One region of the Sphingopyxis kveilinensis genome, then DNA from elsewhere that is predicted to be linked to it. Evidence: predicted binding sites of a transcription regulator. Region 1 holds the regulator's gene; each other region holds the start of a gene.
The links. Region 1 encodes LexA, which represses DNA repair genes until DNA is damaged. Its sites were predicted from a motif close to GTTCCNCNCTTGTTCT; they were not measured.

Region 1 (10,275 bases):
CGGGCGTGTCGCCGCCGACGCCGGCGCAGAAACGCTCGAAACCGCCGCCGGTGCCGGTCGAATCGATCTTCGGCGTTTTGTTGCCCGTCGCTTCGGCGAATTGTTCGCCGACCGCGGTGGCAAAGGGATAGACGGTGGAGGAGCCGACCGCGCTGATATAATCGCGCGCGCCGCCACCCGAAGACGCCTGATCCTGGCACGCGGAAAGCGCCAGCGCGCACGTCGCGGCGCCAGCGACGCCAAGCATCTTGGGAGCGAATGTCTTGAACATGAAAAAGTCCTGTCGGGGGTCGTTACCGAACCAAGCCGCCACCCCCGCGACGACTCGCTGAGCGCCCAATGGGGGTTTTGTGTGACGTGTTTGTGACAGAGAGTGTCATGGAAGTGTCATTTTGCGCGCCTTTGACCAAGAAAGTGCGCTTCCTTTTTTACTTCATGAAAACCAAAATAGCGGATAACGTTGTCACAGGCAAAAATTGGGAACATCACCTTGGAAAACAACGCCTCAGTTTACTCCTATTCAATAAGCGGCTTTCGTTCGTTAGAGGATTTTGAAATTCAAATCGGGCAGGGTTTGAATGTTCTCTTAGGCGCAAACGGATCAGGAAAGACAAATTTCATTGACTTCATTGACTTCATAACCGTTCTAATAAACTCGGGTTGCTCAAATGCTGTTTCTTCGTCCGGTGGTGTGGCTCGGGTATTTAGCCAGGAGGCGCTGAAGAGGAAGATACCAAGGGTTAAGGCTAAAATATGTGCAATTGCAGATATGGAGCCACATTTAATTGTAAATACCTCTAGAACAAAGTTCAAATTTGAGTACGAAGTTGATATTAGATACAGTAAGTTTCATACAGCTATTTATATCGCTAATGAAAAAATAAAATTCAAAAACCTTCATAAAGAAGGAAGTGTTGAAGATATTGATTCAACCGTTGGTTCAATCGAAATTCACAGAAAAAGCCCACTTTCTAGCGACGATATAAGGTGGACCTACGGGCGATATTTGACAAGTAATTCGTTTCGTAATCCGCTTCGGTATTTGCACTCTCATAGAATTCCGCCGAAAGATCGGAGAGAGAAAAGGTCGACGAAGCAGCTTCGGCCCGATTTGCTAGCTGTTTGCCCTTCGTCGGAGCCCGATGAAAGCATTCTTTCCAATAGGTCTCCTTTTCCCGCGCTGGACGCCGTCCGTGGAGCGCTGACTAGGAATAGGTCATTCAATCTCAATCCTCATCGAGCTCGATCTCCTGACGACATTTCGACGATTCCGCGAATTGCCCACGATGGGAGCGGCTTGTCCGCGACAATTTATCATATGCAGCAGTTGAGTCGGACCGACAAGCCGGCGGGGCGTCGAGGGCTACAGCGAGATTCCCTGGAAACGGTGGTTTCGTGGACGCAATTGGTCATACCAGATCTTCAATCGATCTCTGCGTTGGCCGATCCTCATTCGGGGAAATATATCGCTTATCTTCATGTTGGCGAAGGCGCAAAGGCACTCAAAATTCCGCTGCAAAGTGTCAGTGATGGAATGTTGAAGTGGCTTGCTTTCGTTTCTTTAATCGTTTCTAGGCCGGGTGAATTTACTTTCGAAGAGCCCGAAAACTTTCTTCACCCCAAGATGCAGCAGTTTTTCGTTGAGATACTGAGGGAGAGTCTAGTCGATGGGGGCGGGTCCGCCTCGGCCATTGTTTCAACTCATAGCGAAACGATTATAAATCAATGTAAGCCGGAGGAGCTTATTCTATTCTCTTTTGATGATTCAGTAACTAAATGCAAAAGAATAGATAACGTAAATTCGGTTTTGGATGAAATTAACAGGACCGGATTTGGGCTGGGGCATTATTACATCATGAATGTTCTTCATTAATATGATAGGTTTTATCGAGGGAGCGATGGAAAGGCAGTTCGTTAACGCGAACTTCAAGTACATTCGTGTCATCCCCTTAGATAACGGGGTGACTTGGTCGATAGAGCAGATTTGTAATAAAATATCGACAACTTATAGAGCGCTGAACTTGAACTGCGTCGTGATCGTCTGGCTAGATCGTGAAGGTCGTGATGAGACGGCCGAGCAAATTAGAGAGCAGATATATCAGGCTCTTATAAATTTAGGTGCCGAGCCGCAAAATATTCGCATTATGGTATGTGATCGAATGACCGAAAATGTGATCTTGGCAGATGAGCAGGTAATTTCAGATCTGTTCCAATTAGAGGCCTACGAGTATGCTCATGAAGGTAAAAATGGAAAGCATATTCTGAAAGAATTTTATAAAAGTCATAACATTAACTATAAGGAAATGAAGGAAGGGGTAGCTCTTCTAAAAAGGATAAGACTTGATAGAGCATCCCAAAAAAGCGCATCCGTTGCTCGATTCCGCGCCGATTGGAATGGCGACTGTTGGTGGTTTGCATGATTATTATCACGGTCGGCATTGCGTTCACTCCCCGAGCATCGCGAGCGCATGATCGCGCTCGGCGCCGAGCATAGCGCGCGGTCGCGTTCCGAGCCGGGGTGTCTGGCGCATAATTGCCATATCGATGTCGAAAACCCCGACCGGCTGATGTTCGTCGAGGAGTGGGAGAGCGTCGATGCGGTGCGCGCGCCGTCATCCCGGACGTGATCCGGGATTGCGCTGCCCGCGTCGCGTGCCTTCGTGGCCGACACGCGCGCGCTTTCGCCCGAACCGCCGGTGATCGGCATCTATGCGGCGGAGGATGTGACGGCGATGCTGATGGCGTAATCTCCCCTCCCGCAAGCGGGAGGGGCAGTGAGACTTGCGAGCTTGCTCGCTAGTCGCAGCGGGGTGGGCATGATTGCGCCGTTGCTGCCCACCCCCAGCCCCTCCCGCTTGCGGGAGGGGAGAAAAATCGCTGTCCTACATGACGCCGCTGTGCCAGCCTTTGATCCGGCTCTTTCGCATCATGGATATAACGCTCGTCGCCCCGCTGTGGACGCGGCTCGCCCGGCTGTCTTTTCCCGCGCCACGGGGGAGCACGGCAGGACAGCGCGCAGGGCTGACCTTTACTGACCTTTGGACGCAGCCCGCGCGCTTCGCCGGCGTCCGCCACCGTCCGCGCGCTCTCCGCAAGCCCCTGATTTCCCGCGCATGAAGGTGACAAGTTTGACAAGTTAAGCGCGCGGTCGGCACCACCTCAATTCCGTTCGTGTCGAGCGAAGTCGAGACACCCGTCGACCTTGTGCCACGCCGATGGGTGTCTCGACTTCGCTCGACACGAACGGGACGATGACTCAGATTAAATGCACGCCGTTTTAGCGCTGGCTCACCGGCACATAGGGGCGGTGCGCGGGGCCGGTGTAGAGCTGGCGCGGGCGGCCGATCTTCTGTGCGGGGTCGGAGATCATCTCGTTCCACTGCGCAACCCAGCCGACGGTGCGGGCCAGCGCGAACAGCGCGGTGAACATCGTCGTCGGGAACCCGATGGCCGACAGGATCACGCCCGAATAGAAATCGACATTGGGGAACAGCTTTTTCTCGACGAAATAATCGTCGTTCAGCGCCATTTCCTCCAGTTGCAGCGCGACCTCGAAAACCGGGTCGTTCACCTTCAGCGCGTCGAACACTTCGCGCACCGTTTTCTGCATCACCGTCGCGCGCGGGTCGTAATTCTTGTACACGCGGTGGCCGAAACCCATCAGGCGGAACGGGTCGTCCTTGTCCTTGGCGCGCGCGATATATTCGGGGATGCGTTCGGGGCGGCCGATCTCGCGCAGCATATTGAGCGCGGCCTCGTTCGCGCCGCCGTGCGCCGGGCCCCACAGGCAGGCGATGCCCGCGGCGATGCACGCAAAGGGATTGGCGCCCGACGAACCCGCCAGGCGGACGGTCGAGGTCGACGCATTCTGCTCATGGTCGGCGTGGAGGATGAAGATACGGTCGAGCGCGCGCTCGACGGCGGGCACGACCTCATATTCCTCGGCCGGGACGCCGAAGGTCATGCGCAGGAAATTGCCCGTGTAGCTGAGCTTGTTGTCGGGGTAGATGAACGGCTGGCCCACCGAATATTTATACGCCATCGCTGCGATCGTCGGCATCTTGGCGATCAGCCGGTGGCTGGCGATCATCCGCTGGTGCGGGTCCTGAATGTCGGTCGAGTCGTGGTAGAAGGCGCTGAGCGCACCGACGACGCCGCACATGATCGCCATCGGGTGCGCGTCGCGGCGGAACCCGCGGTAAAAGGTTGCGAGCTGTTCGTGCAGCATCGTGTGGCGGGTGATCGTATGGTCGAACGTCTTGAGCTCGTCGGCGTTCGGCAGCTCGCCGTTGAGCAGGAGGTAGCACACCTCCATGAACGACGAATGTTCAGCGAGGTCGCCGATCGCATAGCCGCGGTGCAGCAGCACGCCTTCGTCGCCGTCGATATAGGTCAGCTTCGATTCGCAGCTCGCGGTCGAGGTGAAGCCGGGGTCGTAGGTGAAGGCGCCCGTCTGGGCATAGAATTTGCGGATGTCGACCACATCGGGGCCGACGGTGCCCGACAGGACAGGGCTGTCGACGGTCTTGTCGCCGAGCGTGATTTTCGCGGTGTCGGTCATAGTTGATTCCCTGTTCTGACGGCGGGGAGAATGTTGCGGCTACGCCCCTGCCGGATAATGTTGCGCTGCGTCAAGTCGCGCCAGGCTGACATCGCGGCCCAGCAGCAGCAGCACGTCGAAAATTCCGGGCGAAACCGTCCGCCCGGTCAGCGCGGCGCGCAGCGGCTGCGCCAGCTTGCCCAGCCCCAGCTCGGCGGCTTCGGCCTCGGCGCGCACCGCTGCCTCCAGCGCCTCGGTCGTCCACTCGCCGAGTCCGCGAAGGCGCGCCGTCACCGCGGCGAGCAGGCCTGCGGGGGCGGCGGCCAGCACTTCGGCCGCCTTTTCGTCGACCGGCGTCGGGTCGGGGGCAAAGAGGAAGGTCGCGCCCTCGGCGATCTCGTCCAGCGTCTTGGCCCGCGGCTTCAGCGCCGCCATGGCACGGGCGAGGAGGTCGCGGTCGCCATCGTCAAGCGGGCGCCCGACCAGCGTCTCGACCCGCGGCGCGACAAGACCGGCAAGGCGGACATCGTCGGCTTCGCGGAGATAATGGCCGTTCAGATTCTCCAGCTTCTTGAAATCGAAGCGCGAGGGCGACCGGCCGACATGGTCGAGGTCGAACCACTCGACGGCCTGCGCCCGGCTGATGATCTCGTCATCGCCATGCCCCCAGCCGAGGCGGAGCAGGTAATTGTTCACCGCTTCCGGGAGGTATCCCATCTCGTCGCGGTAGGCATCGACGCCAAGCGCGCCGTGCCGCTTCGACAGCTTCGCCCCGTCGGCGCCGTGGATCAGCGGGACATGGGCATAGACCGGCTCGCGCCAGCCCATCGCCCGGATCAGCGCGAGCTGGCGGAAGGCGTTGTTGAGGTGATCGTCGCCGCGGATCACATGGGTGACGCCCATGTCGTTATCGTCGACGACGACGCTCAGCATATAGGTCGGCGTGCCGTCGCTGCGCAGCAGGATGAAATCGTCGAGTTCGGCGTTCTGCACCGTGACCTCGCCCTGCACCTTGTCGGCAATCGTCACCGCGCCATCCTGCGGCGCGCGCAGGCGCAGGACGTGCGGCGCCGCGGGATCGCCGTCGTCGCGGTCGCGCCAGGGGCTGCGGACGCGGAAGGGTTGGCGCTTTTCCTGCGCCTCAGCGCGCATCGCGGCAAGCTCGTCCTGCGTCAGGTAACAGCGATAGGCCGCGCCCTTGGCGAGCAATTCGTGCGCGACCTCGGCATGGCGCGGCGCGCGGGCGAACTGGAACACCGTCTCGCCGTCCCAGTCGAGCTCCAGCCAGCGCATCCCGTCGAGGATCGCGTCGATCGCCGCGTCGGTCGACCGCGCGCGGTCGGTATCCTCGATCCGCAGCAGGAATTTGCCGCCGTGATGCCGCGCGAACAGCCAGTTGAACAGCGCGGTGCGCGCGCCGCCGATGTGGAGATAGCCGGTCGGCGAGGGGGCGAAGCGCGTCACGACGTCGGCGCCGGTCGCCTCGGGCGTCGCTTCTGCCACTTTGGTTGGGTTTTCGGTTGCCACCACGGCCTCTTTCACTCATTTTGCCGCCCGGTTGGGCGGGATCGGGGGTGCCCCTAGCATGGCGACAAGTCCGCTTCAAACGCCCATTGCGCCCCGCCGCGCCGTGGGACCGGCGCGCCTCGCCGCGGCGCTCGAAGCGCGGTTGGAGGCGGAGCGCGAGCGTATCGGCCTGTGGCTTCCCGTCGCATTGGGAGCGGGCATCGCCGCATGGTTCGCGCTGCCGGCACAGGCGCACTGGATCGGCCTTTTACTTCTGCTCGGCGCGGGGGTGCTCGGTGGGCTGCTGATCGGCTGGCGCAGCCGCACCGGGCGTGTCGTCGCTGCCGGGTGCGGCGTGATGGCGGTCGGGATGCTGCTGATCTGGGGCCGCGCGCTGTGGGTCGCCGCGCCGGTGCTCGCGCAGCCGGTCGTCACCGAATTTTCCGCCATCGTCGAACGCGTCGAGCCGCGCCCCGCCAAGGGACAGGTGCGCATCCTTGCCCGGCCCCGGGCGCGCGCCGACCTGCCGCCGCGCATTCGCCTGACCCTGCGCACCGAACAGGCGGGCGATCTGGCCGCGGGCGAGGCGATCGGGGTGCGCGCGCGGCTGATGCCGCCGCCGACTGCCAGCCTGCCCGGCGGCTATGACTTTGCGCAGCGCGCATGGTTCGACGGCATCGGCGCCGTCGGCACAGTGCTCGGCGATGTCGCGCGCGCGCCGGAACGCGGGGACGCCAAACCCCCGCTGCGAACCCGGCTCAGCGCCCATATCCACGCGCAGATCGACGGATCAGCGGGCGGCATCGCGGCGGCGCTGGTGACGGGCGACCGCGGCGCAATATCCGAGGCTGACGAAGAGGCAATGCGGCGGAGCGGGCTCGCGCACCTGCTGTCGATCAGCGGGCTGCACGTCACCGCGGTCGTCGGTTTCGCGATGCTGCTGACGATGCGGCTGCTGGCGCTGAGCCCGCGGCTCGCGCTTGCAGGGCTTGTCCTGCCGCTCGCCGCGGCGGCGGGGGCGCTGGCGGGCGGGGGCTATACCTGGCTCGCCGGGGCGGAAGTGCCGACCTTGCGTTCGTTCATTGCCGCGCTGCTCGTGCTCGTCGCCTTCCTGATGGGGCGCGAGGCGCTGACCCTCCGGCTCGTCGCGGCGGGCGCGTTGCTCGTGCTCGTCTGGCGGCCCGAGGCGCTGGCGGGGCCGAGTTTCCAGCTGAGCTTTGCCGCGGTGACCGCGATCGTTGCACTCCACGAAAGCCGAACGATGCAGGCGTTCCTCGCGCGCCGCGAGGAATTGTGGCTGTTGCGTCTTGTGCGAGGCGTCGCTGGCTTGCTGCTTACGGGCCTGGTCGTCGAGGTCGCGCTTGCGCCGATCGCGCTGTTCCATTTTCACAAAGCGGGGCTGTACGGCGCGCTCGCCAATGTCGTCGCGATCCCGCTTACGACCTTTGTCGTCATGCCGGCCGAGGCGCTGGCGCTGCTGTTCGACAGCGTCGCGCTCGGCGCGCCCTTCTGGTGGGTCTCCGAGCAGGCGCTGCGGCTGCTGATCGCGCTTGCGCACACCGTCGCAAACGAACCCGGCGCGGTGACGACGCTGCCCAGCTTTCCGCCATGGGGCTTTGGTTTGGCGCTATTCGGTGGGCTCTGGATCCTGCTCTGGCAAACAGGCTGGCGCCGATGGGGGATGTTCCCGCTCGCGGCGGGCGCCGTCGTGCTGCTCGCGCAGCCGCGTCCCGACCTGCTCGTCACCGGCGACGGGCGGCACATCGCTGCGGCCCTGCCCGACGGCACCTATGCACTGCTTCGCGACCGCGCCGGCGACTATGTCCGCGACAGCATGGCCGAAGCGGCAGGAATCGACGCGCCGCTGGGCACGCTCGCCGATCTCGATCATGTCGAGTGCAACCGCGATTTCTGCCGCTGGGTTCAAGGCGAGGGCGCGGCGCGACGCGTAATCCTCGCGTCACGCGGAGGCGACCGGGTGGAGGGGGCGGACATGGCCGCGGCGTGCGCCGCCGCCGATGTCGTGATCAGCGACCGCTGGCTGCCGCGCGAATGTGTCGCCCGCTGGATGACGATCGAGCGCGACAGCCTGACCGAAACGGGAGGGCTCGCGCTCTATCTTGGCGAAAGGCCCAAAGCGGTTGCTGCGTTACGATCCGGCGCCGAGCATCCGTGGCGCCGCCCGCAGCAGGTCAGTGGTAACGACGAAGCAATCCCGACAAACGCCCTTGCACAATGACGCGCTCGGCGGGGTAGCGCTGCGGTTCATAGGCGCTGTTTGCCGGATCAAGCCGGATCATCGTGCCTTCGCGGCGGAAATATTTGAGCGTTGCGTCTTGTCCGTCGACCAGCGCGACGACGATGTCGCCTTCGCGCGCCGTGCTCGCTTTCTGGATCAGCGCATAATCGCCGTCGAAAATCCCCGCCTCGACCATCGAGTCGCCCGACACCTCGAGTGCATAATGTTCGCCCGCGCCAAGCAGCGCGGCGGGAACGGCGAGATTGTTATGATCCTCGAACGCTTCGATCGGAACACCCGCGGCGATCTTTCCATGCAGCGGAACCTCGATGATGTCGTTCGCTGCGATCGGTTTAAGCGCGGGAGGCGCCTTGCGAAGCGGGACGATGGTGTCGCGGTTGTTGCTTCCGGACCTCGCGGCTTCGGGCAGCTTCAGCACCTCCAGCGCGCGCGCGCGGTTGGGCAAGCGCCGGAGGAAACCCCGTTCTTCCAAGGCACTTATCAACCGGTGGATGCCCGACTTCGACTTGAGACCCAGCGCCTCCTTCATCTCCTCGAACGATGGCGAGATGCCGCTCGCATCGAGGCGCTGCTGGATGAAGTGGAGCAGTTCATGCTGCTTCGCGGTCAACATCGGTCATTCTCCATGAAGGCCTGAAGCCTCAGGCCGGACATAGCAGGAACGATAGTGGAACAAAGCGGAACTTGTCAAGCGATCGCGATATAACCCGCGACATCGCCCGCGGCCTGCGCCGGCGCGTCGATGTCGCGGATCAGCAATGCATTGGCCGCGGCAAGGGGGAGCGTGCGGCCGCTGTCCTGCCCTACGAGTGGAGTGATCTGCCCGCGTTCGATCCGAGCGCGCAGATAGTCGCGGCGTGGTCCCCCCGCGTCCAGCGGTGTGGCGAGCGGGGCGCGCTGCACCGCTGGTAACGGCGCGCGCGCGCCGGCGAGGTGGCGGACAAGCGGGAGGAGGAACAGCGTCGCGGTGACAAAGGCCGACGAGGGATTACCTGGCAGGCCGAGCAGGATCGCCTCGCCCAGCATTCCGGCGATCAGCGGCTTGCCGGGCTTCATCGCGATCTTCCAGAAATCCAGCCGACCGCCCGCGTCGTCGAGCGCATCGCGAACATGATCATGATCGCCGACCGACGCCCCCCCGACCGTAACGATGATGTCGTGATGCCGCGCCAGCTCGCTGAGCACCCTCGCAAGTGTCGTGCGGTCGTCGCGGACGTGGAGCGGCTGCACGGGTGCGGCGACCTCGCCCGCAAGCATCGCGGCAAGCATCACGCCGTTGCTGTCGGGGATCTGGCCGGGGCCGAGGATGCGGCCGGGCGCGACCAACTCGTCGCCGGTGGTGAGGATTGCGACGCGCGGACGGATGCCGACGGTAAGCGCAGCCGCGCCGCTCATCGCCGCGGTCGCAATGGCGCCGGGCGTCAAGCGTGATCCTGCCCTAAGCAGCGCGTCGCCTGCCGCGAAATCGGCAGCACGTACGCGGATGTGGCGCCCTCGGCTGCGCGGCCCGTCGCCCGTCAGGATCAGCCGGTCGCCGTCGCGCGCGACATCTTCCTGCACGATCACCGTATCGGCGCCGGGCGGGACGGTCGCGCCAGTGAAGATGCGCAGTGCCTCGCCGACGCCGACCGCGCTGTCGGGCGCCGCCCCCGCTGCCACCTCGCCCGTCACCGTCCAAGGGCCGGGCAGGTCGTCGAAGCGGATTGCATAACCATCCATCGCCGACAGCGCCGCGGCAGGCTGGTCGCGCTGCGCCACGACATCGGCGGCGAGATAGCGGCTATGCGCGTCGGCAAGCGCGACCGTCTCCCTGGCGAGCGGCGCGCGCAGCTCCAGCAGACGCGCCTGCGCCTCCTCGACGGGAAGCAAGGCGCTCATTCGGCGCGCCAGTCGCCCGAGCGGCCGCCGCTCTTTTCGAGAAGGCGGATGTCGCCGATCACCATCGCGCGGTCGAGCGCCTTGGCCATGT
Region 2 (10,275 bases), 1.1 Mb from region 1:
TCGGTCGGGTCGATCGCGGCGATGCGGCCGCCCACCGCGAGCAAGCTGCCCGCGCGCGGCGTGTCGCCGTCGATCAGCCGCGCATTGACGATATGGAGCGGCCTCAGTTCCATCCCGGCACTCCCCGCTGGCGGCGCGTCAAAATGTCGAGACATGCCATGCGCACCGCAACGCCCATTTCGACCTGTTCGGTGATCGTCGAGCGTAGGGCATCGTCGGCAATGCTGCTGTCGATTTCGACACCGCGGTTCATCGGGCCGGGGTGCATGACGATGGCGTCGGGCTTCGCCTTTTCAAGCCGCTGGGGCGTGAGGCCGTAGAGCGCGTGATACTCGCGCGCCGAGGGCAGATAGGCGCCATCCATGCGCTCGTTCTGCAGGCGCAGCATCATCACGACGTCGGCGTCTTTCAGCCCCGCGTCCATGTCGGCGAAGGTCGCAACGTGCATCCGCTCCATCGCGGGCGGGGTCAGCGTCGCGGGGGCGACGACGCGCACCTCGTTGCCGAGCAAGGTCAGCGCAAGGATGTTCGAGCGCGCGACGCGGCTGTGGAGGACGTCGCCGCAGATCGCAATGGTCAGCCCCTCGACGCGGCCGAGGCGGCGGCGGATGGTGAGGGCGTCGAGCAGCGCCTGCGTCGGATGCTCGTGGCGGCCGTCGCCCGCGTTGAGGACGGGGCAGTCGACCTTGTCGGCGATCAGCTGCACCGCGCCCGAGCTTGCGTGGCGGATGACCATGGCATCGGCGCGCATCGCGTTCAGGGTCATCGCAGTGTCGATCAGCGTCTCGCCCTTCTTCACGCTCGACTGCGCGGCGTGCATGTTGACGACATCGGCGCCGAGGCGTTTTCCGGCGATTTCGAACGACAGCAGGGTGCGCGTGGAGTTTTCGAAAAAGGCGTTGATGATCGTCAGCCCTGCGAGCCGGTCGTCATGCTTCGCCGCGCCACTGCGATTGAGTTCGACCCATTCTTCAGCAGCATCCAATATGTAGGAAATCTCCCACGGGGTGAGCTGGGCGATGCCGGTGAGGTGGCGATGGCGAAAGGCATCGCCGCCGGGCGGATAGTCGCTGGCGGGTCGGATGGTAGGGCTTGTCATTAAAGGGGAGCGTTTAGGGAGGGGCAGCGATTTTGGCAAGCGTATCCTCCCTGTGGCGAAGCCATGGGGAGGGGGACCGCGCCCGAAGGGCGTGGTGGAGGGGCAGCAGCGGCAGCGTTATGGCCCCTCCGTCAGCGCTTCGCGCTGCCACCTCCCCATGGCTTCGCCACAGGGAGGATCATCTTGTCATCGCGTCGATCGCGCCCTGCAATATGAATGCCGCGGCGGCGCTGTCGATGCGCTCGGCGCGTTTGGCGCGGCTGACGTCGGCGGCGATCATCGCGCGTTCGACCGCGGCGGTCGACCAGCGTTCGTCCCACAGCAGCACGGGCAGGCCGAGCGGCGCGAGGTTTCGCGCAAAGGCGCGCGTGCTTTGGGTGCGCGGGCTATCGCTGCCGTCCATGTTGAGCGGCAGGCCGACGACCAGCCCGACGACGGACTGCGCAGCGACGAGGCCTTTCAGTGCATCGAGATCGGCGGCGAATTTTTTGCGGATGATCGTCTTGTCGGGCGACGCAAACGACCAGCCCGCATCGCACAGCGCAACGCCGATCGTCTTGGTGCCGACATCGAGTCCCGCGAGACGGCCGCCGTTCGGCAGTGCGGCAGCGAAATCGGCGGCGACAGTGGTGATCATCAAGCGCCTTTTTCCCGGCCGACGGTCGTGGTCTTTGCGACGACGCGCCATCCGGCCGGGGTGCGATAGAGCAGCAGCTGATCGACATAGCGGTCGCCGGCGAAATGCAGTTCATAGGTGACCGCGGTCATCGACGGCGCCGCGTCGTGGCGATCGAGCACGCGGCCGGTGGTGGCGGGGTCGGGCTGCGCGGCCCATCTGCCGATCACCTCGGCAAAGCGCTGGCAATCGATCGCCGGATTCTTGTTGGCACGGAGCGCGCAAAATTGCCAGTCGGGAAGGAATAACTCCTCCAAAATCTCGACGCGCCCGGTGCGGAGTCCCTCGACATAGGCTTCGAGTGCCTGCTCGGGCGAGGCGGGGGCGGATGCTGCGGTTGCGGGCGCGGCGGCAAGCAGCGCAGCAAGAAAGGCAGGAAGCAGGCGCACGGAATCGAGAGGCATTGCATGAAACTCCGGCTATTGTGCGCCTTGCCTATCCGGTTACGCGCTATTTCTCCAGCAACGGCTTGAGATATTGCCCGGTGAAACTCCGCTTTTCCTTCACCACCTGTTCGGGCGTCCCCGCGGCAACGATTTCGCCGCCCTTGACGCCGCCCTCGGGGCCGAGATCGAGGATATAGTCGGCGGTCTTGATGACATCGAGGTTATGCTCGATCACGACCACGCTGTTGCCCTGGTCGACGAGCGCCTGAAGCACTTCGAGCAGTTTGCGCACATCCTCGAAATGCAGCCCCGTCGTCGGCTCGTCGAGAATATAGAGCGTTTGCCCGGTCGAGCGCCGCGACAATTCCTTGGCAAGCTTGACCCGCTGCGCCTCGCCCCCCGACAAGGTCGTCGCCTGCTGCCCGACCTTGATATAGCCGAGGCCGACGCGCACGAGCATCGCCATCTTGTCGCGGATCGCAGGCACCGCCTTGAAAAATTCGGCCGCGTCCTCGACGGTCATGTCGAGCACATCGGCAATGCTCATCCCCTTGAACTTCACCTCCAGCGTTTCGCGGTTGTAGCGTTTGCCGTGGCACGTCTCGCACGTCACATAAACGTCGGGCAGGAAGTGCATCTCGATCTTGATCAGCCCGTCGCCGGTGCAGGTTTCGCACCGCCCGCCCTTGACGTTGAAGCTGAAGCGGCCGGGCTTGTAGCCGCGTGCCTGGCTTTCGGGCAGCCCGGCGAACCAGTCGCGGATCACGGTGAAGGCGCCCGTGTATGTCGCCGGATTCGACCGCGGGGTGCGGCCGATCGGTGACTGGTCGATGTCGATCACCTTGTCGCAATGTTCGAGGCCCTTGAGGCTGTCGTGCGGCCCCGCGACCATACGCGCGCCGTTCAGCGTGCGCGCGGCGCTGGCATAAAGCGTGTCGATGATGAGGCTCGACTTGCCCGACCCCGACAGGCCGGTGACGCAGGTGAAGGTGCCGAGCGGGATCTTTGCGGTGACGTTCTGCAAATTGTTCGCGCGCGCGCCCTTGAGAACGAGGTCGAACCCGTTGCCCTTGCGGCGGTGCTTCGGCACCTCGATCTTTTTAGCGCCGGTCAGATAGGCGGCGGTCAGGCTCTTCTTGCTCGCGAGGACCTGTTTCAATGTTCCTTGCGCGACGATCTCGCCGCCATGAACGCCCGCGCCGGGGCCCATATCGACGACATAGTCGGCATGGCGGATCGCATCCTCGTCATGTTCGACGACAATGACGGTGTTGCCGAGGTCGCGCAGGCGCTTCAATGTGGCGAGCAGCCGGTCGTTGTCGCGCTGGTGCAGGCCGATGCTCGGCTCGTCGAGCACATAGAGCACGCCCGACAGGCCGCTGCCGATCTGGCTCGCCAGACGGATGCGCTGACTTTCCCCGCCGGAAAGCGTGCCCGACGTGCGGTTGAGGTTGAGATAATCGAGCCCGACATTGTTGAGGAAACCCAGCCGCTCATTGATTTCCTTCAGGATCGCCTTGGCGATCTGGCGCTGCTGGTCGTTCAGTTTCTCGTCGAGCGTTGAAAACCATGCGAGCGCGTCGGCGACCGACCGCTGTGCCGACATGCTGATATTCTCGCCCGCGATCTTAACCGCGAGCGGTTCGGGGCGCAGGCGCGCGCCGTGGCACGTCTCGCACGGCTGCGCGGTCTGATATTTGCCGAGCTCCTCGCGCATCCACGCGCTTTCGGTCTGGAGCATCCGGCGGTTAAGGTTACCGATCACCCCCTCAAACGCCTTGTGCGTGGTATAGCTACGCCTGCCGTCCTTGAAGGTCAGTTCGACCGGTTTGCCGTCGGTGCCATAGAGGATGATCAACTGCACCTCGCCGGGCAGATCCTGCCACGGCGTGTCGAGCGCGAAGCCATAGGCTTTGCCAAGGCTTTCGAGCACCTGCATATAATAGGGCGAGGGCGGGTTGGATTTCGCCCACGGCACCACGGCGCCCTTTTTGAGGCTGAGCGCATGGTTCGGCACGACGAGTTCGGGGTCGAACTCGAGCCGTTCGCCGAGGCCGTCGCACGCGGGGCAGGCGCCCTGCGGCGCGTTGAAGCTGAACAGCCGGGGTTCGATCTCGGCGATCGTGAAGCCGCTGACCGGGCAGGCGAATTTTTCCGAAAAGATCAGCCGATTGGCCGGAATGCCGGCGCCCTTCATCGCCCCTCCGCTGTCCTCGTCCTCGCGGCCGGGCACCACGCCGTCGGCAAGATCGACATAGGCAAGCCCGTCGGCCAGCTTCAGCGCGGTTTCGAAACTGTCGGCCAGCCGCGTTTCGATGCCGTCGCGCACGACGATGCGATCGACGACAACCTCGACATCATGCTTGTACTTCTTGTCGAGCGCCGGGGCATCCTCGATCTCGTAAAACTCACCGTCGATGCGGACGCGGGTGAAGCCTTCCTTCTGCCACTGTGCGAGTTCCTTCTTATACTCGCCCTTGCGTCCGCGCACGACGGGGGCGAGGAGATAGGCACGCGTGCCCTCGGGAAGCTGCATCACGCGGTCGACCATCTGGCTGACCGTCTGCGCGCTGATCGGCTCGCCCGTCGCGGGCGAATAGGGAATGCCGACGCGCGCCCAGAGCAGACGCATATAGTCGTAGATTTCGGTGACGGTGGCGACGGTCGAGCGCGGGTTGCGGCTCGTCGTCTTCTGCTCGATGCTGATCGCCGGCGACAGCCCGTCGATATGCTCGACGTCGGGCTTTTGCATCATTTCGAGGAACTGGCGCGCATAGGCCGACAGCGACTCGACATAGCGACGCTGTCCCTCGGCATAGATGGTGTCGAAGGCGAGCGACGATTTTCCCGACCCCGAAAGCCCGGTGATGACGATCAGTGCATCGCGCGGCAGATCGACATCGACGCCCTTCAGATTATGCTCGCGCGCACCGCGCACTTTAATGTGGGTGAGACTCATGGGAGGGGTATGTTCCAGATTTGTTCTAAAGGCGCAAGAGCGGTCATGCCGTGCCTCGACTTAGATAGGGCGCGGTGTCCGCGCCCGCAACGTGCCCCTTGGGTCAGCCGTTGGCTGCGGCGCCGGCCGATCGACGATCGATCGTCATCACGCCCAGCGATACCGCCGCGCCAAGAATGATGAACAGCGCCGGAAAGCCGCCGAGAACCGACATCATGCGGATGCCGTCGATCCCCGCCGCCGCGACGAGGATGGTCGCGACGAGCCCGACGGTGATTCCCCAAGCGAGTTTGACCGCGAGCGGCGCTTCGGGGCTTTCGGGCGAAATGCCGTGCGTCGACAGCGCGCTCATCGCCGACACATTGCTGTCGGCCGCGGTCACATAGGAAATGAAGATCGCGCCGATCAGCAGCATAAGCACGGGCAGGCCGCCGCCAAGCTCGCTGAACAGGCGATAGAGAAGCGGATTGGGACCGGCATTGGTCAGCACGGCGTAAAGACTGCCGCCCGTTTGCTGGTCGAGAGTGATCGTCGTCCCGGCGATGATGATCATCCATGCGGCGCCGAACAGCGCAGGCAGCAGCAGGCTGACGAGGATGAACGCGCGCACGCTGTACCCCACCGCAAGACGGCCCAGAAACAGCGCGGTGACCGGCGCCCAGGCAAACCAGTTGGCCCAGTTGAAGATTGTCCATTGTTGGTGCCAGTCGCGATTGACGTCGATGCCGAGGCTGCGCGGAAGGAAGGTTGCGGCATGGTCGGCGGCGCCGGCAAAACCGAGCCCGGGAAGACGCGCGGCGGGACCGGCGGCGACGACGAACAACAGCACGGCGATAAACAACCAGATGTTGAAGATCGACAGCCGGGCGATGCCGCGCTGAAGGCCGAGCGCTGCCGAAATGACGAAGGTCGTGACGATCGCGGCGGCGATACCCCAGCGCAGCGGGGCGCCGCCCGCGACGCTCCACAGGCCCTCGATCCCGCCCGCGAGCGCGAGCACACCCGCGCCGAGCGAAGCGGCCATGCCGGCGACGAGGGCGAAGAGGCAGACGATGTCGATAATCGTGCCTGCGGCACCATGCGCGCGCTGGCCAATGACGGGCACGAAGAGCGACGAAAGGCTGAAGGGTTCGCGGCGGTCGTAATAGACGAGCGCGAAGGCAAGCCCCGCGACAGTGTAAATGGCGTAGGGCGTCAACGTCCAGTGAAGGAACATCGTCGACATGGCGAAGGTCGCGGCGGCATCGCTGCCCGGCGCGAGTCCCAGCATCGCGGGCGGATCATTGAGGTGGAACAGCGGCTCGGCCGCGCCCCAGAACAGGATGCCGGTGGCGATCGTGGTGCAGAGCGTGACGGCGAACCAGCGCCAGCGCGACAGGACCGGAACAGCGCTCGCGCCGCCGATGATCCGGCCGCCGAGCGGCGACGTGGCCACGAGCAGGAGCAGCGCGAGAAAGCCGATGCCTGCCCAGGCGAAGAGCGGCGAAAAATGGCGCAGGATCCAGTTGTTGATCGCCGTTTCGGCAGCCACGACCGCTGCGCCCTGCCACAGGCTGAGCAGCACGGCGACGAGCAACACCGCAAGCGGCGCGAAAAAGACGGGGCGATTGAGAGGATATTTCGTCGGGGCGGGCAAATAGCGGTCCGATGGTGCAGGGAGCGGCCGCGCAGCATGGCGATTGAACGGCAGGAGGTCAAATCGCCGGCGGAACGCGCCGCGATATGGCGCGTTGGAACGACGCATGAATCGCAGGAGAAGTTCGATGACCAGAACGATAATGAGTGCTTCGATCGCCTTGATGCTGCTGGCTGGCGGTCAGGCCGCGGCGCAGCAGACGCCTGAAGCTCCGCCGGCGACCGAAAAGAAACTGCCCGACGGCACGACGCCCGAAGAACGCGCGAATACGGCTCGGCTGAACGCCCAACAGGCGGCGCAGGCGAGGACCGACAACACGATCTATACGCAGGAAGTCTCGGCTGCAGCGCAGCAGGTTGCGCACGATCAGCAGGTCTTTGTCGACGAAACCGCCGCCTATGAGGCCGAAAAGGCGCGCGTCGCCGCCATGTCGGCCGAGGAGCGGATGAAGTGGGAAGCCGATGTCGCCGCGTGCAAGGCGGGCGATACGACGCGCTGCGCCGCGCCGGTCAAGGCACCTCCGCGCTAGGCGCAAGATTGTCCTCTGCCGGGATCGGCTGATCGTCCGCGCCGATGCTGCCGGCGGTCGACTCGGCGCGGCTATCGATTTCGCGGTCCGGGAAGCGGCCGCCATATCGATAACCGTCGTCTATCTCTTCGGCCGGCATCTCGGGCTCGATCGATCCCAGCGCGCGGAAAGCATTGTCCATCCGATCCTGCCGCTCGGCACGGAGGTGCGCCGCGACACCATAGCTGTCGGGGCACATCGGACACGGATCTTCACCGATCGCCGGTGGTGCAGCGGCATCCGGGTTGGCGCTTAAGCCGGAGTAGGTCGCGGGCTCATACGCTCCGTTGCCCAGACGCTGCCCCGCGACCATTTCGCCGAGCAGCGCGCCGCAGATGGTGCCGACAAACGCCAGTAGCGTGAGGCGAAGTACCATAACCTGCACTCGGCGGGTCGCAGAGTAAGAATATTTCCGCACGATGACCAAATCTGGTCTCTTTTCGATCGGAGCGCAAGATTTGTGTCATGAAATTGCCGGACCCTCGGCCATTCGTCGAAGAATAGATGTGTTTTGTCGGTCTGATCGACGTGCCGTCGAGGCCGGTCGAACCCCGCGTGATCCGGCATAGCCGATGGGGCATTCAAAGGCTGCGGGATGCGGAGGGCTTCGGTCTCCCCGGTCCGGGCCCTTCGTATCCCGCATCCGATCCCCTGTGAGAGGACTCCCCATGGCGAACCTTACTTTCATTCTGCTGGCGGCGCCGATGGCGTTGACCGGTCTTTCCGTTCCTGCGTCCGCAAGCGAAGACGATGGCGAGCGTCGTACCGTAATCGTCAAATATGGTGATCTGAACCTTTCGACCGCGAAAGGGCGCGAGGCGCTGTCATCGCGCGTCAAATTTGCGGTGCGTCAGGTGTGCGGCAGCCGGCCGCACTACCGGCAAACGCTCGCCGAGCGCGCGCCCGCAATTCAGTGCGAGAAATCGGCGATGGCCGATGCGGACGTGAAACTTGCCGCGCTCTTCAACGGCGATGGCGCCCGCTTTGCCGATGCCGGCGGGCTGGTTATCGCTGCCGCTCCCTGATCGCAGTCCCTTGCGATCATTCGGTGAGGCGGTCATGCCCCGGCGGCATGGCCGCCTTGTCGTTGCATAAGTGTCAGGCGTGCATGATCGCCTTGACGTCGTGAAGATAGGTGCGGCCGATGCGGTGCACGCCGCCTTCGCCCAGATCGACGCTCCACGCGCCGTCGCCATGATGTTTGAGCCCGACGATGCCCTCGCGCCGGATCATCTTCGACCGGTGGATGCGCATGAACTGATCGGGGTTCATCCGCGCTTCCAATGATTTGATCGTCTGGTGGATCAGCCAGCTGCGCGCGCCAACGTGCAGGCGCATATAGTCGCGTTCGGCCTCGATCAGGTCGACCTGTGCCGCGTCGATCCGCAGCATTTCGCCGCGGTTCTGGACCCAGAATTCGGTGATCCATTTGCTTTTCTGCGCTGGCGAACGCTCGGTCGCGCGCCATTCGCGCACGCGGCCGAGCGCGCGCTCCAGCCGGTCGGGGGCGACGGGCTTCAGCAGATAGTCGACTGCGGCGACCTCGAACGCCGCGACCGCATAGCGATCGAAGGCGGTGACGAAAACGATGGCCGGCGGGTTGTCGAGCTGCTCGATCGCCGCGGCCACTTCCAGCCCGTTAAGGTCGGGCATGGCGATGTCGCAGAGCAGCAGGTCGGGCGCGAGCGCGTCGACCATACGGAGCGCCGAGGCGCCGTCGCTGGCGGTACCGACGAGAGAAATGCCGTCCTGTTGCCCGGCCAGGATCTGAAGCCGCTCGATCGCGAGCGGCTCGTCATCGACGATCAATGTGCGCAAGGTCTGAAGCATCAACAAGCCTCCCGTGCCAGCGGCAGCCATAGCGAGACGACAAAGCCGCCGTTATCCGATTTACCCCATTCGCACCCGGCAGTGGGACCATAGCGGGTCAGCAGCCGTTCGCGGACATTGCCGAGGCCGAGGCCGGTTCCCGAAGCGGGGGCGGGGGCCTTGGGATCGACGTCATTTTCGACCCGCAATACCAGCAGGCCATATTCGGCGCTGGCTTGCAGGCGGATCGCAATCCGCCCCTTGCTGGGCGACACGCCGTATTTGATCGCATTTTCGATGATCGGCTGCAGGATCAGTACCGGCACGCACGCATGTTTCAGTTCGTCGGGCATCGACACCTCGACCTGCAGCCGGTCGGGAAAGCGCGCCTGTTCGATGTCGAGATAGAGCTGTTGAAGCGCGATTTCCTCGTCGAGGCTGACGAGCTGTTCGGGATCGATCGCGAGGCTCGAGCGCAGGAAGGACGACAGATTCATGATCATCGATTCGGCTTCGGTCTTCGACCCCTTGAGCACGAGCGTCGACAGCGAGTTCAGCGTGTTGAAGAGGAAATGCGGATTGACCTGATAATGGAGCGCGCGCAGCTGCGCATTCTTCGCTTCCATGCGGAAATGATTGGCGCGGCGTTCGACCGCGCGCATCTCGTTTGCATAGCCGAAGGCGACGTAGAGCGCGGCCCAGACCGCGAAGAAGAAATACCAGCGGATCGAGCTGTCGAGGATCAGCACCATTTCCCACGCGACCGGGAATTTCGACTGCACTTCTTCAACGATCTTGGCCGTATCGGGGGCGGGTAGCCAGTAGAAGAACACGAACAGGTTGATGCTGGCGTACACCATGACGAGCGGGACCGCGGCGCCGAGCGCGGCGCCGAGGCGCGCGCCGAAACTGCGCGGCTGCGCGCGCTGGAGCAGCTGATAGAGCACGAAGGTGCACAGGATGCCCGCGACGACGACGATCGCACGGCGTCCGGCAAAGGCCCACTGGTCGCTCGCGCCGGTCAGCATTGCGAGGCCGGTCGTGATCAGGAAATAGATCAGCCACATCGCGAGGATCGACCCGATCGCGACGCGCGGGTTCACGCGCGCATCGGACGCGCGCCAGTCGGGCGCCGCGGCCAA
Region 3 (10,275 bases), 310 kb from region 1:
GCGAGCGAGGTATAATCGTCGCGAACGCCGAGCGGCGTTTCGCGGACCACCGTCCCGGCCGGAAAAGCGTCGTCGAGCTGGCGCGCGATATTATAGGCAGTGAGCTTGTCGCCGCCGCTGTCGGCGAGCCGCGCGTTCGTGAGCAGGGTTTCCAGCCATTCCTCGGCGTCGGTCGGCGCCTTGGCCAGCGACCGCGGTGCGGCGAGCAGCGCGCGCGCCTCGCCGACGCGTCCGGCTCCGCGCAGCCAGGTCGCCTTGTCGGTGATATAGCCGGCATCGGTGCGCACGAGCGACGGATTTGCGCTTTCGACCGCCGATGCCTGGAGCGCCGCGTCGACCGCGCCGCTCCGCATCGCGAGGCGCGCGGCAAAGACCGCTCGCTTTTCAGGCGAGGTATAGGCGAGCTGGCGGCCGGCCGTGGACGTCGCGCCCAGCCAGAGCAGCCTGTCCATGCGCGCGTCATGGTCAGCGAGCGTAAGCGCACCGGCGAACATGCCAAGCGCGCGGCTGCTTTCATAATCGTCGAGCGGCCCGCTGGTCCACGCGCGGCGCACCGCGGCATGGGCCTCCTGCCGCCGGCCCGAGGCATTGAGCGCGATCGCCATGCGCAGATGGCCACTGGCGGTCTGCGGCGGATAGGCGGCGAAATAGGCAAGGGTGCGCGCCGGATCGAAACTGTCGAGCGTGATCGCCTTTTCGGCGCGCAGGCGCAGCTTTTCGGTGTCGGGCCAGCCCTGATTCGCCATTAGGAAGCGCGATAGCTGATCAAAGGAAGCGCCGCTGTTTGCGGTGAGGCGCCGCCATTCCATCACCGCTTCGCCGACTGAATTCGGCGTGGGCGGCGGTCCTGATACCGAGGCCAGGCCCATCTGCGCGCGATACCAGGCCATCTGCTCGGGGGTCAGTTCGCTGGCGGTAGCGGCGGTGGGGACAACAAGCGCCACCGCGAGAGCGAGGCGGGAAATCTTGGACAGTGAAATCATGAACGCCATGGTAATACCAAACTCCTTGCGGGGCGCTGAATAGACGTCCAATAGCGGCGCGCTGGCCGGATTCTATCGGTTCGGCCATGTCCTTGTAAAGGAGCGGAGCATGTTTTCGGGTTCGATTCCCGCCTTGGTGACGCCATTCCGCGACGGGGCGTTCGACGCGTCCGCCTTTGCCCGGCTAGTAGACTGGCAGGTCAAAGAGGGAACGAGCGCGCTGGTGCCGTGCGGGACGACCGGCGAAAGCCCGACGCTGAGCTTCGACGAGCATTACCGCGTGATCGATTGTTGTATCGAGGCGGCGGCCGGGCGCGTCCCGGTCATCGCCGGATGCGGGTCGAACGACACCGCGACCGCGATCCGCCACATGCGCCACGCGCAGGCGTCGGGCGCCGACGCAGCACTGATCGTCGCGCCCTATTACAACCGGCCGAGCCAGGCGGGAATGATTGCCCATTTCAAGGCGCTGGCAGATTCCAGCGACCTGCCGATCGTCGTCTATAATGTTCCGAGCCGCACGTCCTGCGACATCAGCGCCGAAACGATGTGCGAGATCGCCGAAATCCCGACCGTGGTCGCGGTCAAGGATGCAAGCGGCGACATGGCGCGCGTTACGGTCCATCGCGCGGGCGCCGGACATGATTTTTGCCAGCTGTCGGGCAATGACGATTTGTGGCTGCCGCACGCGGTGATGGGCGGCGTGGGGTGCATTTCGGTGACCGCCAATGTCGCGCCGCGGCTTTGCGCCGATTTCGCCGCTGCCTGTGCTGCGGGCGACTGGACGCGAGCTTTGACGCTGCACGATCGGCTGTTCGATTTGCATAAGGCGATGTTCTCCGACACCTCTCCCGGCCCGGTCAAATATGCGCTGTCGCGCGTCCATGACTGGTTTTCGCCCGAAGTGCGCCTACCTATCATCCCGGCGTCCGACGCATCGCGAGCGGTCGTCGATGCCGCGCTGTCGTCGGCAGGAGTCATTTAAGCTTTCGTCATGGCCCGTCCGCAGTCCGCCGCCGAATTCGACAAGAAAAAGGTCGTCGCCGAGAACCGGCGCGCGCGCTTTGACTATGCCATCGAACAGGTGTTCGAGGCGGGGATTGCGCTTCAGGGGACCGAGGTCAAGTCGCTGCGTTTCGGTGAAGGGACGATTGCCGAAAGCTATGCCGAGGTGAACGGCGGCGAAGTGTGGCTCATTAATGCCAACATCCCTGAGTTCAGCCACGGCAACCGCTTCAACCACGAACCCAAAAGACCGCGCAAGCTGCTGCTCAACGGGCGCGAAATCAACAAGCTGCACGCCGGGGTGATGCGGCAAGGCATGACGCTCGTGCCGCTCTCCGTCTATTTCAACAGCCGCGGCCGCGCGAAGGTCGAACTCGCGCTCGCCAAGGGCAAGAAGGCACATGACAAGCGCGAATCGATCAAGGAACGTGACTGGAAACGCGACAAGCAAAGATTGCTGAAGGACCGCGGATGAGCGGGGGGAAACCCCGGGACAAGGCGGCGGTAATGAACTGGATCCGCCGCAACTCGCCGACGCGCGAGGAACTGCTCGCGAGCCGTTTCGTCAAGCCGTTCGCGCACCGGGTGGCGCACAGTCATTTGTGGCGGTTCACGCGCACATCCGTGCCGCGAGGCACCGCGCTGGGCCTGTTCGTCGGCATTTTTTTCCTGATCCCCGGCGTTCAGATATTGGGCGTTGCGCTGCTCGCGCTGCCCGTGCGCGCCAATATCCCGATCGGCGCGGCGATGACCTTCTTGTCGAATCCGGTCACGACGCCGTTCATCATCCTCGCTTCGGTATGGCTCGGCGATTGGCTATTCGGGCTTCAGGCGAACAGCGCAACCTTTTCGGCGATGATCGAGCATGGGGCGTCGGCGGGGGAGTGGGTGCGCTGGACCTTTTCCGATGCGGCGCCGGCGATGCTCGCCGGGCTGCTCGTCATTTCCATCGCGGCGGCGGCGATCGGCTATGTGGTCGCGGCGATCTTCTGGGACAATTGGATCCGCCTGCGCTGGCGGCGCAAACTCGCGCGCGCACGCGACCAACGACTTGAGGCATCGACCAGCGACACGGCGGCCGGTTGAACCCCGAAACCGCAGGCGTATAGCTGATCTATCGCAGGCTGGTGCCGCTTACGTGCGGCGCCGATTGCCGCTCTATATCGATGACTGGGGAATATCATGACTCATCTATCCAAGACGTCGCGCCTGATGGCGACCGCTGCGCTCAGCGCGCTGATGCTGACGGTCGTTCCGGTCAGTGCCACGGAAGAGGGCGTCGCCGCGCCCGCCACGACAAGCTCGGCCAAGCCTGAACTCGGCACCTTCGGCTTCGACCTTTCCGGCATGGACAAGAGCGTCCAGCCCGGCGACGATTTTTATGCCTATGCTAACGGAACCTGGGCGAAAAATACCGAAATCCCGGCCGACAAGTCGAACTACGGCATGTTCACTGCGCTGGGCGACCTGTCGCAGACGCGCACGCAGGAAATCCTGGAGGCGGCGAAAGCCGACCCGAACAGTATGATCGGCCGCGCCTACGCCTCGTTCCTCGATACGGCGACGGTCGAGGCCAAAGGGCTTGCGCCGATTGCGCCGTGGCTGAACCAGGTCCGTTCGGTCGACAAAGCAGGGCTCGCCAAGCTGCTCGCCGAGGCCGATCGCAACGGCGTTCAGCATTTCTTCGGCGGCTATGTCGGCCAGGACGACAAAAATCCCGAAGTGTACATCTACGCGATGTTCCAGGGCGGCATCGGGATGCCCGACCGCGATTTCTACCTCAAGGAGAATGAGCGCAATACGAAGCTGCAAGCCGCCTATCTCGAGCATCTTCAGAATGTTCTGACGCTTGCGGGTGAGAAGGATGCGGCGGCGCGCGCCAAGGCGATCTATGATTTCGAAAAGCAGATCGCGACCGTTCACTGGGACAAGAACGACAGCAGCGACGCGACCAAAGTCTATAACAAGATGACCATCGCCGAACTCGCGGCTTCGGCGCCGGGCTTCGACTGGACGACCTTTCTTCGCGGCGTCGGCGTCAAGGAGGATTCGCTGCTCGTGTCGCAGCCGAGCGCCTTCGCCGGCGAAGCGAAGTTGATCGCCGATGCGCCAATCGGCGTGATCCGCGATATGCTGATCGTGCGCAGTCTGGACGGTTTTTCGGACGTCCTGCCCGACGCGGTCGCGCAGGAGGCTTTCTCTTTCTACGGCACTGCCTTGTCCGGCACGCCGCAGATGCAGGAACGCTGGAAGCGCGCGGTCGACTTTACCACGAACAATATGGGCGAAGCCGTCGGCCAGGATTATGTCGCCAAATATTTCCCCCCCGAAACCAAGGCGGCAATGGACCAGCTCGTCAAGAATGTGCTGGCCGCGATGGGCGACCGCATCGACGGGTTGATCTGGATGCAGCCGCAGACCAAGGTCAAGGCAAAGAAAAAGCTGGCAAATTTTACGACCAAGATCGGCTATCCCGATCGCTGGAAGGATTACAGCAAGTTGGAGATTAAGGCAGGCGATCTGTTCGGCAATGCGCTACGTTCGAACCAGTTCGCCCACGACGACAACATCAGCCGGCTAGGCGGGCCGATCCGGCGCTGGGAATGGGGTATGACCCCGATGACGGTCAACGCCTATGCCAATTTCGGCATGAACGAGATCGTCTTCCCAGCCGCGATCCTGCAGCCGCCCTTCTTCGATCCGCACGCCGACGCGGCGATCAACTATGGCGGCATCGGCGCCGTGATCGGCCACGAAATCAGCCATCATTTCGACGATCAGGGCGCGAAATATGACGAGACGGGCAAGCTGGCCGACTGGTGGACCCCCGCCGACGTCGCGGCGTTCGAGGCGGCCGGCAACGCGCTGATCGCGCAATATGACGCCTACGAAGTGCTGCCGGGCGAAAAGCTCGACGGGACGTTCACCTTGGGCGAGAATATCGGCGATCTGGCGGGCCTTACCGTCGCTTATGAGGCGTACAAAAAGTCTCTCGGCGGCAAGGAAGCGCCCGTTCTTGATGGCCTGACCGGCGACCAGCGTTTCTTCCTTGGCTGGGCGCAGGTGTGGCGGCGCAACTATCGCGATCAGAATCTGTCGCAGCGGATCACGACCGACCCGCATTCGCCGTCGATCCAGCGGACTTGGGTCTCGCGCAACCTTGACCCTTGGTATAAGGCGTTCCAGGTGAAGCCCGGCCAGACGCTGTATCTGACGCCCGAACAGCGTGTCCGCATCTGGTGACGAAGTGATAGAAAGAATGTGATTTGACCGCGCAAAGCCTGCCCTCTGCTGATGGTGACGTCATCAGGGAGGCGGGCGTTGCCGGGACGATCCTGCCGCCCGCGACGTTATCGCGGCTCGACATGGCTTTGCTCGGCACCGCGGCGCTCGTGTCGGCGGCGCTGTTGTTCTGGGCGACGGGCAGCACCATATTAGCGGCGGGCTTTGTTGCCGGCTTGGCGGTGGCGGCGGGTGGTGTATTGCTTACGCGGCGGCTATTCCCTGCCGCCGCAAGCGGCGATGGCGTCGCCCCCGACTGGACGATATTGCGCCACGCTGTGAATCACGACGATGTCGCGATTGCGGTCACCGATCGCGGCGGGCGCATGGTGTGTGCCAACGACCTTTTCGCTACGTGGATGGGCGGGTTCGTCACGCCGCCGGGCTTGCCGCTCGACGGGCGCGGCGCGGAACTTCTGAAAAACGCCGGGCGCGCGGCGTGGCGCGAAGGCGAGGGGCGCGCCGACGAGCTCGCGATCGGCTCGCTGCAATTGCGCGCGCAAGTCACGCGCACAGGACAGGCCGAGGACTATCTCGTTTGGCGTTTTGCTGCGGTGGAGCGGTTCGACCTCGTTGCCGAACTTACCCGGCATCTCGGCGGCCCCGCGGGCCGCACGCTGGGTTACGCCGGGGTCATGGCGGCGCTGGTCAACAATGAAGGCCGGCTTCGCGCCGCGAACGAGGCCTTTTTATTGCGGGCGCTGGGCGAGGATGACGCGCGACATTTCGCCGGCCGCGACGTCGCGCCGATGCTGCGCCTCGACGATGCCGGCGCGCTCTACTTCGCACGCGAGGGCGATCGTACCACGCCGGTGCGGCTGATCCAGATTCCGCTAGCGCCCGCCGACCCCAATTCGCCGATGCTGCTCGCGATGCTTGATGAGGAGATCGGCCCGGCCGACCGCGGCACCGCCCAAACCTATGTCGAAACATTGCTTTCGCTGCTGCCCTTCGGCCTTGCGATGGTCGATCGCGACGGGCGCTTCCTTTACATGAACCGTGCCTTTGTCCGCGCGGCGAACCTGCCTGAAGGCAAGATGCCGCGCTATCCGGGCGACATCGTCGTCGGCGAGGACAAGGGGCCGCTCGCTGACATGATCCGCCGTCACAGCAGCGGGCAGCAGGTGGGCGGCGACCTGTCAATCCGGCTGGCGGGGCAGAGCGGCGATCCGGTGTCGATGCGCATCGTCGGCGTGCGCGGGCTGGGCGAAGCGGCGGTGCTTTTGAGCCTCAAGGATTCGAGCGAGGAATCGCGCCTGAAGCGTCAGGTCGCGCAGGCATCGAAGATGCAGGCGGTGGGCCAGCTCGCGGGGGGCGTCGCGCATGATTTCAACAATATCCTGACCGCGGTGCTCGGCGCGTGCGACCTGATGCTGATGCGGCATACGCCGGGCGACAGCGATTATGACGACATCCAGCAGATTCGAAGCAACGCCAATCGCGCCGCCAGCCTGACGCGGCAATTGCTCGCTTTCTCCCGGCAACAGACGCTGCGGCCGCAGATATTGCAGCTGCCCGACGTGATTTCCGAGGTGTCGCACCTGCTCAAACGTCTGATTGGCGAGACGGTGCAACTGTCGGTCCATCATGGCCGCGGGCTTGGCGCGGTGCGCGCCGACCCCGGCCAGCTCGAACAGGTCATCATCAACCTGGCGGTCAACGCGCGCGACGCAATGCCCGGCGGGGGGACGCTGACGATCGAAACCTATCCGGTATCGGCGGCCGATGTGCGGCAGATGGGCAATGAATTCATGCCGCCCGCCGATTATTGCGCGCTGAAAGTCAGCGATACCGGCACCGGCATTCCCGCCGACATTTTGCCCAAGATTTTCGAACCCTTTTTCACGACCAAGGACGTGGGGAAGGGGACGGGGCTAGGCCTGTCGACAGTTTACGGCATCATCAAGCAATCGGCTGGCTTCATCTTTGCCGACAGCAAGCCGGGGGAGGGAACCAGCTTTTCGATTTACCTGCCCGTGCACCGGGCCGCCGGGGACACCCCCGCCGCGCCGCAGCCGCCCCCAAAGCCCAAGAAGAGCCAGTGGGGCAGCGGAACAATTTTGCTTGTCGAGGATGAGGATATGGTACGCGCGGTCGCGGAACGTGCGCTCGCTCGAGCGGGTTATACAGTCCTCACCGCCGCGCAGGGCGAGGAGGGGCTTGAACGCTTTACCGAGATGGAGAAGGTCGATTTGGTCATCAGCGATGTCGTGATGCCGACGATGGACGGACCCGCGATGGTGCGCGCGATGCGCGCCAAACGCCCCGGCTTGCCGGTGCTTTTCATGTCGGGCTATGCAGAGGAGCAACTACGCCAGTCGATCGACATCGACAATGTTGCTTTTCTGCCCAAACCCTTTTCGGTCGCGCAGCTTGCAGAAGCGACGTCGGCGGCGCTCGACGAGGCGGCGCATCGCGGGGAACAGGATGGCTGAGCGGCGCATCCTGATCGTCGAGGACGATGTGCTGATTGGCATGATGCTGGTCGATATTTTCGACGCGCTCGGCCTGCCCGAGCCCGCGCAGGCGGCGAGTAAGGACGATGCGCTGGCGCTCATCGCATCCGAACCGATTGCCGGCGCGCTCATCGACATCAATCTGGGCGAAGAAAAAGGCTGGCCGGTCGCTGACGCGCTCGCCGCCAAGGGAATACCCTTCGCCTTCACCTCGGGCGGCGGCGATGTCATTCCGCCCGCACATGCGGGGCGCCGCTTGATACCCAAGCCGTTCCGGATCGGCGACATCGAGGCGGCGATTCGGGAGTTCGAGGCTCCATAATCCTTCGTCGGCGCCGAGGGGGTGTCGCCATCGGCCTTACGTCACCCTCCAGCCGCCCCCGCTCTTTCGCAGGGGAGACGCTGATTTGATTTAATTATGTTCTCCTCTTGTTCCGCAAGAACAAATGTGGCACATAGGTCCGGCGTTGCGATGCGTCCGCGGTCGCTCTAGAGCAGGAAAGGACGGCAAATGGCCGGACAATTGTCACTCGTCGAATCGGGGAAATCAGTGAACGGAACGGACAGGCAAAAGGCGCTCGACGCCGCGTTGGCGCAGATCGACCGCGCATTCGGCAAGGGCTCGGTGATGAAGCTGGGGTCGAAGGAAGCGATGCAGGTCGAGGCGATCTCGACCGGGTCGCTCGGCCTCGACATTGCGCTGGGCGTCGGCGGTCTGCCGCGCGGCCGCGTCATCGAAATCTATGGTCCCGAAAGCTCGGGCAAGACCACATTGGCTTTGCACACGCTCGCCGAAGCGCAGAAAGGCGGCGGCACGGTCGCCTTCGTCGATGCTGAACATGCGCTCGACCCCGTTTATGCGCGCAAGCTGGGCGTCAATATCGACGAACTGATCGTCTCGCAGCCCGATACGGGCGAGCAGGCGCTTGAAATCGTCGATACGCTCGTGCGCTCGAATGCGATCGACGTGCTCGTCGTCGACTCGGTCGCGGCGCTCGTTCCGCGCGCCGAAATCGAGGGCGAGATGGGCGACAGCCACGTCGGCCTGCAGGCGCGTCTGATGTCGCAGTCGCTGCGCAAGCTTACCGGATCGATCAGCCGTTCGCGCTGCATGGTGATCTTCATCAACCAGCTGCGCATGAAAATCGGCGTGATGTACGGCAACCCCGAAACGACGACCGGCGGTAACGCGCTTAAATTCTATGCCTCGGTTCGCCTCGATATCCGCCGTACCGGGCAGATCAAGAATGGCGACGAGATCGTCGGCAACACCACGCGCGTGAAGGTGGTGAAGAACAAAGTCGCGCCGCCGTTCAAGCAGGTCGAATTCGACATCATGTACGGACAGGGCATTTCAAAGATCGGCGAGATTCTCGATATTGGCGTCAAGGCCGGACTGGTCGAAAAATCGGGCGCCTGGTTCAGCTATGATTCGATCCGCATCGGGCAGGGCCGCGAAAATGCGAAAAATTTCCTGACCGAGAATCCCGAACTTCGCGAACGCCTCGAAGCCGCGATTCGCGGTCGTACCGACGCGGTCGCCGAAGAGATGATGGCGGGCCCCGACGACGACGCGGGCGACGACGACATTTGACGATCGTCCGACCGATTCGCGCGTTCGCGTGAACCGGTCGGCAAACGGCGGCGGGCCACGCGGCCTCCTTGTTGCCGCGGACACCTGCACGCCCCTCTCCCCGCAGGTGGGCCCGCTTGCCGTTGATCGTGACACTGCCTGAAAACGGCTCGAGATGACGGGGCGGACCGTGTGGGCTTTTGCCGCCTCCCTGCAAGCAAGCAGGGAAGCGGGACACCAGGATCAGATCGCGAACGTGATGTGGCCATTCTCGTCGATGGGCCAGTCGGGATTCCACGCAATTTCCCAAGCATGATCGTCGGGATCGGCGACATACCCTCGAAAGCCTCCATGCGGAGGGACGTCTGCCGGTCTGATGAGACGTCCGCCGGCATTGACCAACTGCTCGATCCCGTCCTCGACATCCGCTCGCCCTGCGACGTTGTGGGCCAGCGAAAATGCGCCGGGAGAGCATAGCCCGGAGCGGCTCATGTCTTTTTCAAGGGCGGATTTTTCGAAAGTCCCAAGTATGAAGCCGTTCATCTGGGAAAAATGATTTCTTCATTCTCGAACACCGGCGTCCAGCCGAACCCCCCGGTATAAAACCGGCGGGAGCGCGGCAGGTCGCTGGTACCAAGCGTGACAACTGAAATCTGATGTTGCATGTCCCAATCCTTCCATTCGATGCCGCACCGTTGCGGCAGCGTTCAAGGTCTTGGGACTCAACGCCGCAGCGAAGGTCAGGGCCCGATTTCGCAGGGATCGGGCTAACCGCACCGACCTATCCTTTTTCGACAGGTAGTTTTTAGCGACACCAGACTTGACCGGCAAGGCCCGCTATCGGTCACTTCCAGCCATTCGTCCTCCCCGACCCTTCGACAAGCTCAAGGCCGGCTCGACGGGGTCTAGGACAACGGCGGTGCTATGGATTCCGGATTGGGTCCGGAAATGACGATGAATAGCGATCCGCATTCGG

Region 2: a site for LexA is predicted at 5,132-5,147, ahead of uvrA (excinuclease ABC subunit UvrA). Genes of this name have one in related genera too.
Region 3: a site for LexA is predicted at 8,147-8,162, ahead of recA (recombinase RecA). Genes of this name have one in related genera too.

Annotation. Positions count from the first base shown of each region.
Region 1 is NZ_CP144683.1:2,508,127-2,518,401, forward strand. It holds gene VSX77_RS11860 (substrate-binding domain-containing protein) at 1-271, opposite strand, end outside; gene VSX77_RS11865 (AAA family ATPase) at 461-1,873, shown strand; gene VSX77_RS11870 (hypothetical protein) at 1,899-2,420, shown strand; gene VSX77_RS11875 (putative quinol monooxygenase) at 2,469-2,627, shown strand; gene VSX77_RS11880 (citrate synthase) at 3,278-4,561, opposite strand; gene gltX (glutamate--tRNA ligase) at 4,601-6,067, opposite strand; gene VSX77_RS11890 (ComEC/Rec2 family competence protein) at 6,126-8,285, shown strand; gene lexA (transcriptional repressor LexA) at 8,239-8,919, opposite strand; gene glp (gephyrin-like molybdotransferase Glp) at 8,994-10,184, opposite strand; gene moaC (cyclic pyranopterin monophosphate synthase MoaC) at 10,181-10,275, opposite strand, start outside.
Region 2 is NZ_CP144683.1:94,291-104,565, reverse strand. It holds gene VSX77_RS00600 (dihydroorotase) at 1-113, opposite strand, end outside; gene VSX77_RS00595 (aspartate carbamoyltransferase catalytic subunit) at 104-1,099, opposite strand; gene ruvX (Holliday junction resolvase RuvX) at 1,278-1,736, opposite strand; gene VSX77_RS00585 (nuclear transport factor 2 family protein) at 1,736-2,179, opposite strand; gene uvrA (excinuclease ABC subunit UvrA) at 2,226-5,120, opposite strand; gene VSX77_RS00575 (BCCT family transporter) at 5,224-6,756, opposite strand; gene VSX77_RS00570 (hypothetical protein) at 6,884-7,285, shown strand; gene VSX77_RS00565 (hypothetical protein) at 7,266-7,751, opposite strand; gene VSX77_RS00560 (UrcA family protein) at 7,993-8,349, shown strand; gene VSX77_RS00555 (LytR/AlgR family response regulator transcription factor) at 8,423-9,154, opposite strand; gene VSX77_RS00550 (sensor histidine kinase) at 9,154-10,275, opposite strand, start outside.
Region 3 is NZ_CP144683.1:2,819,642-2,829,916, forward strand. It holds gene VSX77_RS13255 (lytic transglycosylase domain-containing protein) at 1-992, opposite strand, end outside; gene dapA (4-hydroxy-tetrahydrodipicolinate synthase) at 1,093-1,968, shown strand; gene smpB (SsrA-binding protein SmpB) at 1,978-2,463, shown strand; gene VSX77_RS13270 (DUF2062 domain-containing protein) at 2,496-3,074, shown strand; gene VSX77_RS13275 (M13 family metallopeptidase) at 3,171-5,231, shown strand; gene VSX77_RS13280 (hybrid sensor histidine kinase/response regulator) at 5,354-7,705, shown strand; gene VSX77_RS13285 (response regulator) at 7,698-8,048, shown strand; gene recA (recombinase RecA) at 8,238-9,320, shown strand; gene VSX77_RS13295 (VOC family protein) at 9,543-9,842, opposite strand; gene VSX77_RS13300 (hypothetical protein) at 9,839-9,964, opposite strand.